Paraglaciecola sp. L3A3: one gene and its partner. The main gene of each other region encodes a partner of the protein of the gene in region 2 in a complex. Links are inferred from orthologs where the notes say so. Each region holds a gene or a part of one and is shown on either strand. Other genes may lie near its edges.

What was found.
Region 1: the proteins of smc (region 2) and GQR87_RS14855 are in contact, whole or in part, in a crystal structure (PDB 3ZGX), measured with the Bacillus subtilis proteins. The link is inferred for Paraglaciecola sp. L3A3 from one-to-one orthologs.

What each region holds. Positions count from the first base shown.
Region 1 is NZ_CP047023.1:3,578,056-3,580,802, forward strand. It holds GQR87_RS14855 (ScpA family protein), read right to left. Parts: upstream 1,943-2,747; coding sequence 1,058-1,942; downstream 1-1,057. Other genes in the region: rluB (23S rRNA pseudouridine(2605) synthase RluB), read right to left, coding at 1-355; scpB (SMC-Scp complex subunit ScpB), read right to left, coding at 355-1,065; GQR87_RS14860 (L-threonylcarbamoyladenylate synthase), read right to left, coding at 1,958-2,578; GQR87_RS14865 (PHP domain-containing protein), read right to left, coding at 2,627-2,747. UniProt on the Bacillus subtilis protein: Participates in chromosomal partition during cell division. May act via the formation of a condensin-like complex containing Smc and ScpB that pull DNA away from mid-cell into both cell halves.
Region 2 is NZ_CP047023.1:2,597,494-2,610,033, forward strand. What follows is about bases 3,480-7,474. They hold smc (chromosome segregation protein SMC), read right to left. Parts: upstream 7,160-7,474; coding sequence 3,680-7,159; downstream 3,480-3,679. Other genes in these bases: zipA (cell division protein ZipA), read right to left, coding at 3,480-3,627; cysZ (sulfate transporter CysZ), read left to right, coding at 7,332-7,474. Also shown: GQR87_RS10870 (DUF3392 domain-containing protein), read right to left, coding at 1-94; NAD-dependent DNA ligase LigA, read right to left, coding at 97-2,130; more of zipA, read right to left, coding at 2,218-3,479; more of cysZ, read left to right, coding at 7,475-8,054; GQR87_RS10895 (endo-1,4-beta-xylanase), read left to right, coding at 9,038-11,233; GQR87_RS10900 (methylenetetrahydrofolate reductase), read left to right, coding at 11,430-12,407; GQR87_RS10905 (hypothetical protein), read left to right, coding at 12,478-12,540. UniProt on the Bacillus subtilis protein: Required for chromosome condensation and partitioning.

The DNA of each region.
Region 1 (2,747 bases), 980 kb from region 2 along the record:
CATTGGTAAACAATAATAACCCACTGGTATTAATATCAAGACGACCCACGGCTATCCAGCGCCCATTTTTAATCACTGGTAGGCGATCAAATACAGTGGCACGGCCTTCGGGATCTTTACGGCTGCATAATTCACCTTCAGGTTTGTTATACATCAAAACGCGACACATAGGCGCTTCTTCTGGGGTACTAATAGGATTGCCGTCTACTCTGACTTTATCGCTAGGTTCAACTCTGTCACCTAAAGTGGCAATTTTACCGTTAACAGAAATACGGCCGGCTTCGATCCATCTTTCCATTTCACGACGAGAGCCTACGCCAGCATTGGCTAGGACTTTTTGTAATTTATCACTCATTAATGTATTTGCTCTGGTTCATCTGGAAGTTCAGGATCATCTACCATAGTCGACGTTAGTGTCGGCAAAGTCCTGTTATTTTCCACAGTTTGATTAGTTTGAAGTTCTTTAGAGGTCTGCGTTGCAGAGTCTTCAGAAAGTATATGTAATTGATCATTATTTTGTTCAGATTCAGCTGCTTGTAAAAAGGCCTCTGTGCTTGGCAAATCTGCCAAGCTTTTTAACGAAAAGTAATCGAGAAATTCTTTAGTGGTGGCATATAAAGAAGGCCTACCTGGCACTTCTTTATGACCAATCACTTTTATCCAAGCTCGTTCGCTTAGTGTTTTTATTATATGGCTACTCACTGACACGCCGCGCACATCCTCGATTTCACCTCGAGTAATAGGCTGCCTGTAAGCAATTAAAGACAAAGTTTCTAACATGGCCCGTGAATAACGAGGGGCTTGTTCTTGCCACAATTTGCTTAACCAAGGACTAAGACTGTCCATAGATTGAAAACGATAACCCGAAGCGACTTCCACCAGCTGAATACCCCTTGCTTGGTAGTCTAAGGTTAATTCATCCAATACTTCTTTGAGCATTTTTTTACTGACTTGCAAGCCATCTAGTACCGTTAGCTGTAATTGCTCAAAGGTAATAGCTTGGTCAGCCACAAAAATAGCGGCCTCTACTAATTGTTTTAATTGACCCCGAACAATTTTAGCCATTAGCTTGAACTCCGAACTGGGTATCATCTGCTAGCAGTACTGACTCAGAACTATTTAATCGCACATGCATATTGCCAAAAACTTGACCTTGCACCAGTTCAATTAATTGTTCTTTAGCCAATTCTAAAATCGCCAAAAAGGTTACTACCACCCCAGCTTTGCCTTCATGTGCTTGAAATAACTCATCAAAACCAGTGAAGTGTTCAGAATTTAATTTTTCTAAAATCATACTCATACGTTCACGGGTAGATAAGGTTTCTTTTTCAATGTGATGATGACTAAAGGCATCAGCCCTTTTCATCACCCCTTGAAAACTTAACACTAATTCTTGCATGCTGACATTAGGTAATATTTTAATAGGTTCTACACTGGACGCAGGCTCGGCTGTTGCAATAAAAGTATCTCGCTCTTGCCTAGGAATATTGTCTAACTCATGAGCCGCCTGTTTGATTAATTCATATTCTTTTAAGCGACGAATTAATTCGGCCCTCGGATCGTCCTCATCTTCTTCAGCGTCGGGACGTTTAGGCAATAATAAGCGAGATTTAACTTCAGCTAAAATTGCCGCCATTAACAAGTATTCGGCAGCCAACTCTAATTTTAAATCTTTCATCAATTCAACGTATTGCATATATTGTTGAGTTACTTGATATACAGGTAAATTGACAATATCGAATTTTTGCCGCCGAATAAGGTACAAGAGTAAATCGAGAGGACCTTCAAATGCTTCGAGAATTAACTCTAAGGCGTCGGGAGGAATGTATAAGTCTTCTGGTTTTTCAATTAAAGCCTCACCATTAACAAACGCCAGCGGCAAAGGTTGCTGCACGGGTTCGTTAACATTCGGGCCAGAAAATGAAGAATTGTCAGTAGACATAGTTAGCAAGAATACCTATACAAATGGACTAATATCACCACTACCTTCACGGATAATAGTGTTTTCGCCTTCCGACATATCAATTACAGTAGTCGGTTGTTCACCTAAAAATCCACCATGAATAATCAAGCCCACTTGTTTTTCTAATTTATCGCGAATTTCATCAGGATCCGATTCAGCGATAATTGCATCAGGTAAAATTAAGGTAGTGGACATTAACGGCTCGCCTAATTCTTCTAACAAGGCTAAAGCAATTTTATTATCTGGCACTCGAATACCTATGGTTCTACGTTTCGGGTTTTGTAGACGTTTAGGCACTTCTTTGGTGGCTTTTAAGATAAAAGTATAAGGACCAGGAGTGTTGTTTTTAATGGTACGAAAAGCAGTATTATCGACCCTTGCGTATTCAGACAACTCGGACATATCTTTACACATGAGAGTAAAATTATGCTCTTTCGTGATATGACGAATTCGACATAATTGATCTAAGGCTTTTTTGTCATTCATGTGACAGCCGATAGAATAACCGGAATCCGTTGGGTAAACGATCACTTCGCCTTGGTGTATTAATTCGCAGGCTTGCTTGATCAAACGAGCTTGCGGATTATCTGGATGTATATAAAAAAACTGACTCATTATTTAACTCCTATTCTACTATCCCAGCAGTACTTTGAGTGGGGATGGTTATTCAGCAATACCCACGTCTACGCCTGCCAATTGCCAGTCATGCCATATTGGCACAAGCTGCTTGGGAAGCGAAAGGTTTTTGCCTAATTCAGTCCAACGATTCGGAAAATGAAAATCT
Region 2 (12,540 bases):
CCAATATCGTCGCTAAAATGGTTAGGGCGATTTCACTATAATATGGCTGCATCCAACTGGAGATTTGAGCTAAAGCATCTAATATAGGTTGCATCACTAGGCCTCAAGCTCATTAAACAAATCCAACATTCCTTGTTCATTTAACACTTTAATACCCAAAGATTCAGCTTTAGCCAGTTTCGAACCGGCCTTTTCACCTGCCACAACACAACTGGTTTTAGCCGACACACTACCGGCAACCTTAGCCCCAAAACGTTGTAATTTAGCTTTGGCTGCGTTTCTATCCATTTGTTCTAAGGTACCGGTAAGTACGAAGGTTTGTCCGTCAAGGGGTAATGATCCAGCCTCTATTTTTTCTATTATTGGCCAAGTTATTCCAACTTCAAGTAACTGGTCAATGACACTAATATTGTGCTCTTCAGCAAAAAAGTTAACTAGATGCTGGGCTACAATAACGCCCACATCGTCTACCGCTTGTAATGCTTCAAGATCGGCTTGTTTAATTTTATCGAGTTCACAAAAATAGTTGGCCAAGTTTGCAGCGGTAGCCTCGCCTACTTCTCTAATACCTAAAGAATACAAAAATTTAGCCAATGTGGTTTGTTTACTGTTTTCTAGAGATTTAAGTAAATTGGCGGCTGATTTTTCGCCCATTCGTTCAAGATTAGAAATTTGCACTAGCTCTAATTTAAAAAAGTCTGCTGGGGTTTTAACTAAACCTTGATCAACTAATTGTTCAATTATTTTGTCACCTAAACCATCCACATCAAAAGCCTTACGTGAGGCAAAATGTTTCATGGCTTCCTTACGTTGTGCCGCGCAATATAAACCACCAGTGCAACGCGCTACAGCTTCTCCTTCGAGCTTTTCAATGGTTGAATCACACACTGGGCAAGTTTCTGGAAAAACGATGTCCCGCACAGTACTCGGACGTTTATCTAATATTACAGAGCCCACTTGAGGTATAACGTCCCCTGCTCTACGTATGATGACAGTATCACCAATTTTAAGACCTAAGCGATTAATTTCATCTTGGTTATGTAAAGTAGCATTAGATACAGTTACGCCGCCTACAAATACAGGCTCTAGGCGAGCTACGGGGGTAATAGCCCCAGTTCGCCCAACCTGAAACTCAACATCTAGCACAGTGGTCATTTCTTCTTCAGCTGGAAACTTATGAGCAATAGCCCAACGGGGAGCTCTAGCAACAAAACCTAATTCTTGTTGTAATTCTATATTGTCAGCTTTAAATACTACGCCATCTATGTCGTAGTTCAATTTGTCACGTATATCCCCTAAATACTGGTAATACTCTAAACAGGCATCTGCGCCTTTTGCTACTCTTAACTCTTGGCTTAAAGGTAAGCCCCACTCAGCCAATTGTTTTAACCTAGCAGAATGCGTATTTGCTAAAGTTTGTTGTTCGTTTTCTACTAAACCTAAAGAATAAGTAAAAAACAATAATGGTCGCGTTGCTGTTATACGTGAATCTAGTTGTCGCAAGCTGCCAGCTGCTGCATTTCTTGGGTTGGCAAAAACCTTTTTGTCTTTTGCAATTTGGCTAGCATTTAAAGCGATAAATCCATCACGGGTCATCACTACTTCACCACGTACTTCAAGGCGTTGAGGATAATTATCACCTCGTAAACGTAAAGGTATATTCTTAATAGTCCGAACATTAGCCGTGATGTTTTCTCCGACTCGTCCATCACCTCGTGTGGCACCTCTAACTAAGATGCCGTTTTCGTATAGTAGACTGACAGCCAATCCGTCTAATTTAGGTTCGCAACTATAATTAATTTCAGTTTGATTTTTTAACCTGTCTTGCATACGTTTTTCGAAGGCATAAAAGGATTCTTGGTCAAACACATTATCTAAAGACAGCATAGGGACTTCATGTTCTACCTGCTCAAATTCGGCAAGAGGCATGTCTCCTACTTTTTGGCTGGGAGAATCTGGCGTACACAACTCTGGATATTCTTCTTCAATGGCCAGCAAAGCTTGCATTTGTCTGTCGTATTCGACGTCAGGTACGCTAGGAGCATCTAATACATAATATTGATAATTATAATCACTGATAGTTTGTTTAATTTTTTCTAGGTTATTAATAGTGTCTTGCGAGACTGCCATAAAAGCATTCCATAAAGATAAGGTGATGATATATGCCCCATTTAGTATTGGGGCAATGAGAAATTTCTGTAATTAAACTTACTGAGATTAACGTTGCAACATACGTTGACGCTCAAATTCACGTATTTTTTCTACATATTGTTGCAGACTTTGTTTGGTTAATAATGATCGTCTGCCGTCATAGATTTGTGCAGAAAATTCATCAGAAATTTTTCGTGCGGCATTATGCATCATATTAAAAACCTGATGAGGGTCACCTTCAATGGGCAAAATCATAAACAAAGATACACCTTGAGTGGTGAAATTTTCTAGGTTATCAATATCAAAATTACCGGGCTTAAACATATTGGCCAAGCTAAATAACACAGGCCCTTTGCCGTTTGAATTAACGTGACGGTGGAAAATATCTTGTTCACCAAATTTAAAACCTAAAGTTAGCAACATAGGTAATAAAGCGGCACCAGAAATAGTGCTGTCATCTGTCACTTTTACATTTAATACTAAGACTTCTTGTTGAGGAGCTGACGTTTTTGTTGCTTTAGGTTTATTAACGTCTTCTTTTACCCTAGGTTCATCGTCGAAATCAATACGCATTTGATCTTCGGCCATTCTAGGTTCTCTTCTTTTACGATTAGGATCCGCTTTTTTACGTTTTACCAAATTCAAGGCTTGATCAGTTAGGCTTTCCTTATATATAGGCTCTAACTGTTTTTGTTCTTTCTGAGTAACCACAGATGCAGTTTGTTTAGGGGGAATTTTCGGCATCTCAGCTACAACAGCTTGTTGTGATTGAAGCTCTTTATTTTCTTGTTTTAATAAAAATGGCGGTGGCTCAGGTACCTGATAATTATCAGGCCCAACAGTTGTACTTTTTGTTAGATTCAGATCAGAGTTTGATACTTGGCTTATATTAAAACTATCGGACTGACGGGCAGCTGAAGATTCTTTTTCTTCTTTACTAATAGCCAAGGTTTCTGCCGCTAAAGATTGTGATTTTGCGGCAAATTCGGGTTTAGGCTGGGTCACTACAGAAGCATAAATTTTACTACTAGGTGCAGGCTGTTTAACTTCAGGTTCGGCACTTGGTACCTTTATCTTATCGGATTCTGCAACTTCATCAGTTGTTGTCTCTTTTTCTAAAGTAGGTTCAGTTGATGGATTAGCACTAGATACAACCCGGACCGCACCAATACCTAAATCGTCAAACTGTTCAGGGGCAACAATAGGTTCATCTGAATCGGCAGAAAAGCCCAAATTGGGTTCTTCTTCGGCTCCGTCCATCTCTATATTAGGCACATCTTTTAACAATGCATCATCAAACTTGTCTTCTGAGTGCCATCCATGAGGTTGAAGTTCTTGCTCTGTATTTCTATCAGGATTTTTATTGGCAGATTTTTCCAGACTGTTTTTTCTGGATACCCAAATACCGTGAACCAACACACCGACAATAATACAACTGCCTAATACCAACAATGACCAACGTAATACATCTTCCATCAATTAACTCTTACTCTTATTATTTTAAATTATTTATAGGTATTGGTTTAACTTACGCATGAGCAATGGCAACAGCTTCATCAACATCAACCGCTACCATTCTCGAAACACCTGGTTCTGCCATAGTGACACCCGTCAAATGGGTAGCCATTTCCATAGCAATCTTGTTATGGGTAATATAAATAAATTGCACACTTTTTGACATTTCAGACACTAACTTACAAAAACGCCCAACGTTAGCATCATCTAATGGAGCATCCACTTCATCTAATAAACAAAATGGTGCTGGATTAAGCCTGAAAATAGCAAATACCAATGATAATGCGGTCAGGGCTTTTTCTCCACCAGAAAGCAAATGTATTGTACTATTTTTCTTACCTGGGGGTCTTGCCATTATAGTGACTCCCGTTTCTAACAAGTCTTCATCTGTTAAAGCTAAATAAGCTGAACCGCCACCAAACACTTTGGGAAACAACATTTTAAGGTCTTCGTTAACTTGATCAAATGTTTCTTTAAAACGGGAGCGTGTTTCTTTATCAATTTTTCTAATAGCTTGTTCTAAAATATCTAGTGCCGAAACTAAATCATCATTTTGATCATCTAAATGTTGCTTACGGGCAGATTGTATTTCAAACTCTTCTACCGCGGCTAGGTTAACTGCACCTAATCGGTTAAGTGATGCAGTGGTTTTTTCTAGCAAAACTTGCCAACTGGCTTCATCTGCATCAGCAGGTAGGTTTTCTAATACTTGTTTGATGTTTTGTTGCATTTCTGCAAATTGTTCTAACACCCCATTAGCCCGAACTCTATAACCTTCATATTCTAACTTAATACTTTGTAACTCAGTTAACATAGCTTGAATTTTATCCGTTACACCTTGTTGTCCCTTTTCTGCTGTTAACAGGTTTTCTTCTACTAAGGACAAGTGTTCAGTTATATCAGCTTGCTGTAGTTCTAGTTCGGCTTTTTGTTCCAGTAATTGTTGCAGATTTTCTGCTTGATCTTCAAGTGGCAATGCTAATTCAGCAAATTCTGCTTTTAAAATCCCCAGCTTTTCTTGCATGTTATTGCTGAGCTGAAATTCTCTTTGTTGGCTAGTTAGTAAGCCCTGATATTGATTTTGGATCTGTTGAAAATCTAAGGCTAGTTGGTGTAATTTATTTTTACTAGCTTCTAAGTTCGCTCGACTTTGTCTGAGTGTTTGTTGTTCATTTTCTCTTAGGTGTTCAAGTTCATGTTGTTGCTCTTGTAACTCTTCAAGCATCATTTCAAGTTCTTCAGCCTGCATAGCAAGCTCTTCTAGTTGCTGTTGTTCGTCAGCGAATGTGTCTTGCTGTTTGCTCAACTCTTGGCTTAATCGATTATTACGCCCTAAGTTATGTTGTTGTTGCTGATTGAGTAGCTGTAATTGGCCTTTGGCTTGAGATTGGTTACGCGTAATGATTTCAAGTTCTTGTTTTGATTGCTGATTATGCTCAGCAGCAGATTTAACCTCGATCGAAAGTTGGGCAACTGCTTGCTCATTATTAAAGACTAATTCAACTAGTTTTTGCTGCTCTTGAACTAGCATTTTAATTTGGCTGGCACGTTTTAATAAACCTGCTTGCGTATCAGCCTTAGGGTTAATTAACCAATCAGCAGATAACCAACAACCATCTTTAGTGATGACACTTTGGCCTGGTTGTAAGCTAGTCAATAATAATTCTGCATCGGCTAAATTTTGAGCAAAAAAGATCTGCGTTAACCATTTGGGAAATGATTGGTTAGCCAACTTACTGGTGATGCTTTTATCGCTATGATGATTGCTGTAACTATTTTTAAACAGCCAACTGGAACCACTTATATTCGATATGGCTGTTATCTGATCGACTTCATTATCAATTAATAAAGCACTTTGCCATTGGTAAGTAATTGTTTCGAATGCAAGTTCCCAACCCGGTTCAATATCTAATGTTTGCCACCAAGGTTCAACTTGCATGGCTAATTCTTGGATCAAGCTTTGATGATGAGATTGGTCGCTAGTGGACTCTTGTAGAGTATTCAACGCATCTAGCTGTGCATTAATACTTTGTAACATGCCTTTTGATTCAGATAGTTCTACTTCTGCTTTTTTATATTTAGCCTGTGTATATTCAAGTCCTTCTTCACTCTGCAAACTATCAGCTGTCGCAAGTTCAATTTGTTCTTCAAGGCTTAATATTTTCTCTTGAACAGTTTCAATTTGTAATTCTAGTTCATCATCAACTACCTCTGCTAATTCATCTTTTAATTCGCCAATACGCTGTTGAGTACGTAATTGCATAGTCATTAATGATTGAATTTTACCGTGACAACTTTGCGCTTGGTTTTTACGCTGATTGAATTCTTGCTCTTGGTTGCGCCATTTACTTTGATTCAGTTGATTTTTTTCTTCTGTTTCAATTAATTGACTTTGTAATTGTTCAACCTGTTCTGCAACCAGTTCTTTTTCCGGTTCAGCTATATTTAACTGTTCAGATAGCTGATCAATTTTTTCCAGATTTTGCTGATGCAATATGTCATTTTCAGTAATAGTCTGTTGCAAAGACTGTATTTCTTGTTCGATTTGTTGACGTCTTTGTTTGTTATGGTGCTGATTTTGTTCGATACGGGTGATATCAGTGCCAATTTTAAAGTTTTGTTGTTGCAGATTAGACAGGGTTTGTTTGAAGTCATGTTGTTGTTCTTTATAAAGAGTTATGTCTTTTTCTTCACCACGTTGTTGTGCCACATAAGCTTCGATATCTGAGTTTTTTTGTTTGATATCAAGTTCTAAGTGTTGAATTTTGTCATTATGTTTTAACCAACGTATAGCAGCTAACTCAGCTTTATATTTTCTTTCGCTTTGTTTTAGTTCTTTATAACGATTGGCTGCTGCGGCTTGTCTTTGTAGCTTTTCTATTTGTTGGCCTAATTCTCCTCTCACATCTTCTAAACGTTCAAGGTTTTCTTTGGTGTGACGAATACGTGTTTCTGTTTCTCGTCGTCTTTCTTTGTATTTTGAAACCCCTGCAGCTTCTTCAATAAAAATCCGTAATTCTTGGGGTTTTGATTCAATCAAACGAGAAATCATACCCTGCTCTATAATGGCGTAACTGCGTGGACCTAGTCCCGTGCCTAAAAATAGATCGGTGACGTCCCGTTTTCGACATTTGGTATTGTTTAATAAATAACTGGATTGTGCTTCTTTAGTAACAATACGTTTAACTGATAATTCATTATAACCAGCATATTCGCCTTGTATACGTCCTGAAGAATTATCAAATACTAGCTCTACACTGCATTGAGATACAGGCTTTCTGGCGGTTGAACCGTTAAAAATAACATCCGTCATGGCATCACCACGAAGATTTTTTGCAGAGCTTTCACCCAATACCCAGCGCACCGCGTCAATAACATTCGATTTGCCACAACCATTAGGTCCGACAACTGCTGTCATTTCAGAGGGAAAAGGAATAGTTGTTGGATCCACAAAAGATTTGAATCCTGCCAACTTTATTTTCTTTAAGCGCATAAATTAAAAGGGACAATCCTAGTTATAATTAGACATTATTTTATTCCAGAGACGGGAATGTACCAAAAGTCATCAAGTGTAACAATTGACGTTTTGATCTATCCTGCAGCTTAAGTATAATTATTCCCTTTAATGATGTATTTTCAAACAGTTAATACCTACTAGGTGCACAGTGAACTATTTTCTCCAAGGCTTTTCTCTTATTAGTACAAAAGGACTTAAACGTTTTGTATTTATTCCTTTAACTATCAATTTAATTTTATTTTCAATGGCTTTTTATTTTTTATTCGGTGAAATCGGTAACAGCATCACTTGGGTGGTTGATCTCATTCCAGATTGGGATTGGTTGTCATGGCTGAAAACTGGCTTGTCTTACATTATTTGGCCTATCGCTGTTATTACCATCTTATTGGTTTTCGGTTTATTGTTCGGCACTTTAGCAAATTGGATTGCCGCTCCATTCAATGGCTTATTGGCTGAAAAAGTAGAATTACATCTAACGGGTCAAAGCCTTGGTGACTCAGGCGTTATGGATATTGTAAAAGATATACCGCGGACCTTTGGTCGAGAATTAGCTAAACTCACTTACTATCTGCCACGAGCTGTTGGTTTTTTGATCTTGTTTTTTATATTACCTCTGATTGGACAAGTGCTTTGGTTCTTGTTTAGTGCTTGGATGATGGCTATCCAATATTGTGATTACCCTTTTGATAATCACAAAGTGCCTTTTAAACATATGAAAGATATCTTAAAACAGAACAAATCCCATACTTTTAGTTTTGGTATTACAGTCAGTATATTTTCCTTGATCCCCATAGTTAACTTTTTGGTAATGCCAGTGGCTGTGTGTGGTGCCACAGCCCTTTGGGTAGAAGAATTAAAAGAGCAAGTATAATAAGTAACATGAATACTGGATAAGCCGAACCTCTAGATAACGCTCTTTTTGTGCCTAGCGGCGTTGGATTGTCTTGGGGCTGTTGACCTTTTCTGTGTGTTTTTGCAGCGGGTTGTGCGGTATTTATACAATGAAGCGCGATTGTGGTGTAGTTGCTCTACATGAATGAGTGCTGAGGCATTAGAAATGCCGCACAAACGCTGCTTGTTATGTTTTAAAGAAAGTAGGTCGTCTTAAACGCTTTTTACTCTTTATTCACTACATCCATGTAGTTCACCTGCAAGCAGGTTAGCTAAAGCTATTTAAAAATGTTCCATACATTTTTGTGTTGCTTATTTTTGACTTAATCCATTAGGCCTGCACAAAAACATCGGGAATGTTTTTAAACTGCTTTGCTGGCTTTAGCATAAGACAGGATGCCTAGAGTAAACCAGCGCCGCGATTAAAAAGCGTTTAGTTAGAACAAAATTTATACTGAAAAGGTTAACAGCCCCTAATAACACGTTATTACGGACGTCAATCAGCCTTGCTATACACAAAAATTTCGTTACCGAGTAAGCATTCATGTGGGGTGAATTGGCTGAATGTTATTAAGTTATTCAATTGTAATGATTAATTAAGATTGGACGATACTTCTTATCCAGAACTCAGGTTAAGTAGTATCATTTTATGGCTTTTTTAGCTTTGAATCAGCGACATAATAATACTTTTAGGTGTAAAAATAAGTACTACAATAAAATTTTGCTGAAGCATTCCTTAATTAGTTTGTTCCTATTAATTAACACCGCTCGTGTACATGCAGAAAATTAACGACTTTTACTTGAAGTAAAATGAATTGTTAACTTTTTATCTCCCTTATTTGTTATCTACTCTCTTCTCATAACTAAATATCATAAATGTATTTAGCTAAAATTAAATTGATCTATTTTTGTTAACATGTAAATCTGAAAACGTTTTCACTGTTATCAAAAGGTATTTATTCAATGTCTGTAGTACAAATAGCTTATTTCCTACTAGTTTTGCTGTCTTGTTTATTCGTCGCTTGTGGTGGTAGTGATTCAACGTCACCTGAAACCACTGTTCCTTTAACTAATAAATCCCCCACTGCTAATGCTGGTCCTGATCAGACTGTAAATGAACTGAGCGAAGTCACTTTAATAGGAACGGGTACAGACCCTGATGGCACAATAAAAAGTTATAGTTGGATACAAACTTCCACTGGCAGCAATATCACATTAGCCAATGCCCATAGCGCATCAGCTAATTTTACTGCCCCAGATGTGGCTGCTGATGAAACAATTACTTTTGAATTAACCGTTACAGATAACAATAACGCCAGTCATACAAATTCAGTGTCTATTACAATTGTAGATATTGAAGAACCCCCTATCATCACTCCCACCGAAAAACCTGAAGGAGGGACATTAATTATTTCTAGTGATGCCGTGTCCACCGCAAGTTTTTGGCAAGGCAATGGTAGCCAACCTGTTGGCACAAAAACGTTGGTTAACGTTGAGCATGCTAACTTTTATCAAGCTATAGAAATGGATATCACTAACCCCAGTGGCATTAGTTGGAATGGACAACTAAGCATTGAGCTTACACAAGGTTTGCAAAGTGGCGATAATATTTTGTTACACCTCTTTTTTCGGACCCTAGAAAGTGAATATGAAACTGGTACAGGTTTTACTAAAGTATTATTACAAGGACCTGAAGCAAGAGACTATTACAAAATAATTCATCGTAATATTAATAGTTCAAGTGATTGGGTAGAGTATTTCATTTCAGCCACTGTAGGAGAAAGTTTTACCAAGGATGAGCTGCAAATTCTTTTTGAGTTAGGTGCAGGTGACAAACCACAAAAGTTTCAACTGGCTGGCATAGAGTTATTTAACTATCAACAAACATTAGATCTAGCTGAATTACCTAATACTAAACCTACTTATGATGGCCGTGAAAAAAATGCAGCTTGGCGGGTAGAAGCTCAAGCAAGAATAGAACAACATCGTAAAGGTGATTTCACTCTGACTTTACAAACAGCCGCAGGTGAAAACATTGGCAACACAGACATAGAAGTAGCGATGACCAAACATGCTTACCATTTTGGTACGGCGATAGCCACACCACAATTATTAGAAGAAAGTGATAATGGTGATATTTACCGTGAAAAAGTGTTGGAACTATTTAATCAAGCGGGTCCAGAAAATTCACTTAAATGGCCTGCATGGTCCGGTGAATGGGGCAGTAGTTTTTCCCAAAGTAATACCATTGATGCATTACAGTGGTTACATGACCATGACTTATATACCCGAGGACACGTTTTAGTTTGGCCTTCAAAACGTAACTTACCTAATGCTGTACATCAATACATAACTGATGACCCAGCTAACGCAGATCCACTATTGTTGGAAGCGGTTAATAATAGAATTGATGATGTCACTAGCAAAACAGCTCATTTATTAAAAGAATGGGATGTATTAAACGAACCATATGACAATCATTATATAATGGATGCGTTTGGGGATAAGGTCATGGTTGACTGGTTTGATCGAGCTAGAGCAAACTTACCAGATCATAAACTTTATATTAATGATTATAGTATTTTGTCAGCTGCAGGTTTAGATGTGGCTCATCAAGATCATTACAAAAAAACTATCCAATATCTTGTCGATCAAAATGCTGAAATTGATGGTATTGGTTTACAAAGTCACTTTAGCGATGTTTTAACAGGCATACCTAAGGTTTATCAAATATTAGATGGCTTTCATCAAGCTTTTCCTGATTTATTAATGCGCTCTACTGAATTCGATATAAAAACCAGTGATGAAGAATTACAGGCTGATTATACTCATGACTTTATGACGGTGTTTTTTAGTCATCCAAGTACTGTAGGTATACAATTATGGGGTTTTTGGGCTGGTAGGCATTGGTATCCAGAAGCGGCAATGTATCGTGATGACTGGACTGCTAAACCGAACTCAGTTGTTTGGAAAGACCTAATCTTTAACCAATGGGCCAGCAGTTTTAATGCAAAAACCAATGAACAAGGTCAGTTTAGCGAAAGAGCATTTTATGGTGACTACCAAGTTAGTTTTAGTCATAACAATAAAGAAATCGTCATGACCTTTTCTATCGTTAAAGGTGAAGACAATAACATTACGCTAAAGTTAACCGAATAACTCCCCATAATACTGTCTATAGATAGGGGATACTTATCCCCTACTCTTCTTATCTGCTCATACTAATATTTAATGACAACATAAATGTTATAAGTAAAACTATTTCAATTTAGATCTGGTGTTTGACTTAAAAGCTTAGTTAGTGGAGACTGTTTAGACGGCTAAACGTCTAAAATAAAGTTCAAGGTAAATTTACATGCAGTCTCAAGAATCAGAATTACGCACACGGTACAATGATAGTACCCGTGGAGTTTATTTTATTGGTACAACTCCCCCTAAAAGTGACACACCTACAGAGCAAGTGGAAACCATAGCCGATAAACTTCTTGAACGTGTTAGTGATATTGATTTTGACGGATTAATTGTTTATGACATTCAAGATGAAGGTTCGCGTATCAGTAAACCTAGACCTTTTCCATTTAAGTCAACACACGACCCAAGATGGTATTCGTCTTTATTAAATGAAAAATCTAAACGCCCTGTCATCACTTATAAAAGTGTTATTCAGTCAAATAAAGCCGCCTTTAATGATTGGGCTGAAGAAGCATGGCAAAAATATAATGTTAAAGATGTGGTGTTGGTGGGCAGTCCTTCTAAGGATGTAAAGCCATCGTTACCATTAAATAAAGCATATGAAACCTTAGTCGAAAGTCAGCATAACTTTTTTATTGGTGGTGTCACCATAGCAGAGCGCCATGCCAGCAAAGGTAACGAACACGAACGTTTAATAGAAAAACATAAACAAGGTTGTAACTTCTTTATTTCACAAGCGATTTATGATCCTCAGGCCACGATAGATTTATTAACCCGTTATGCCCTTGAATGTCAAAAACTCAATCTTAAACCACAACGTATCATTTTGACCTTTTCTCCTTGTGGTAGTGAAAAAACATTAGAGTTTATTGATTGGTTAGGGGTTAGCGTGCCTGAAGCAACCAGTTTACGCATTTTGAATGCAGAGAAGCCTTTGTATGAGTCTATTCGTATTTGTAGTAATGGTTTACAACAAATTCTCGATGCAGTGATACCTTATGACTTACCCTTGGGCTTAAACATTGAAAGTTTGACCAATCGTAAAGAAGAAATCGACGGTTCAATTTTACTGTATAAATTATTACGTTCAAAAATGGACTTCTATTTAGCTAAGCAAGAATTAAAAAATTTAACTAAGTAAGTGGATTGCATTATCTCCTATTTTTAATAACAGCACGTTAGTAGACATTCGTTATTTGGACAACAAAAATATGCCACATGAAATTACCGTTCTTGAAGGCACTTCAATAATTAAAATCACATACAATGATGAA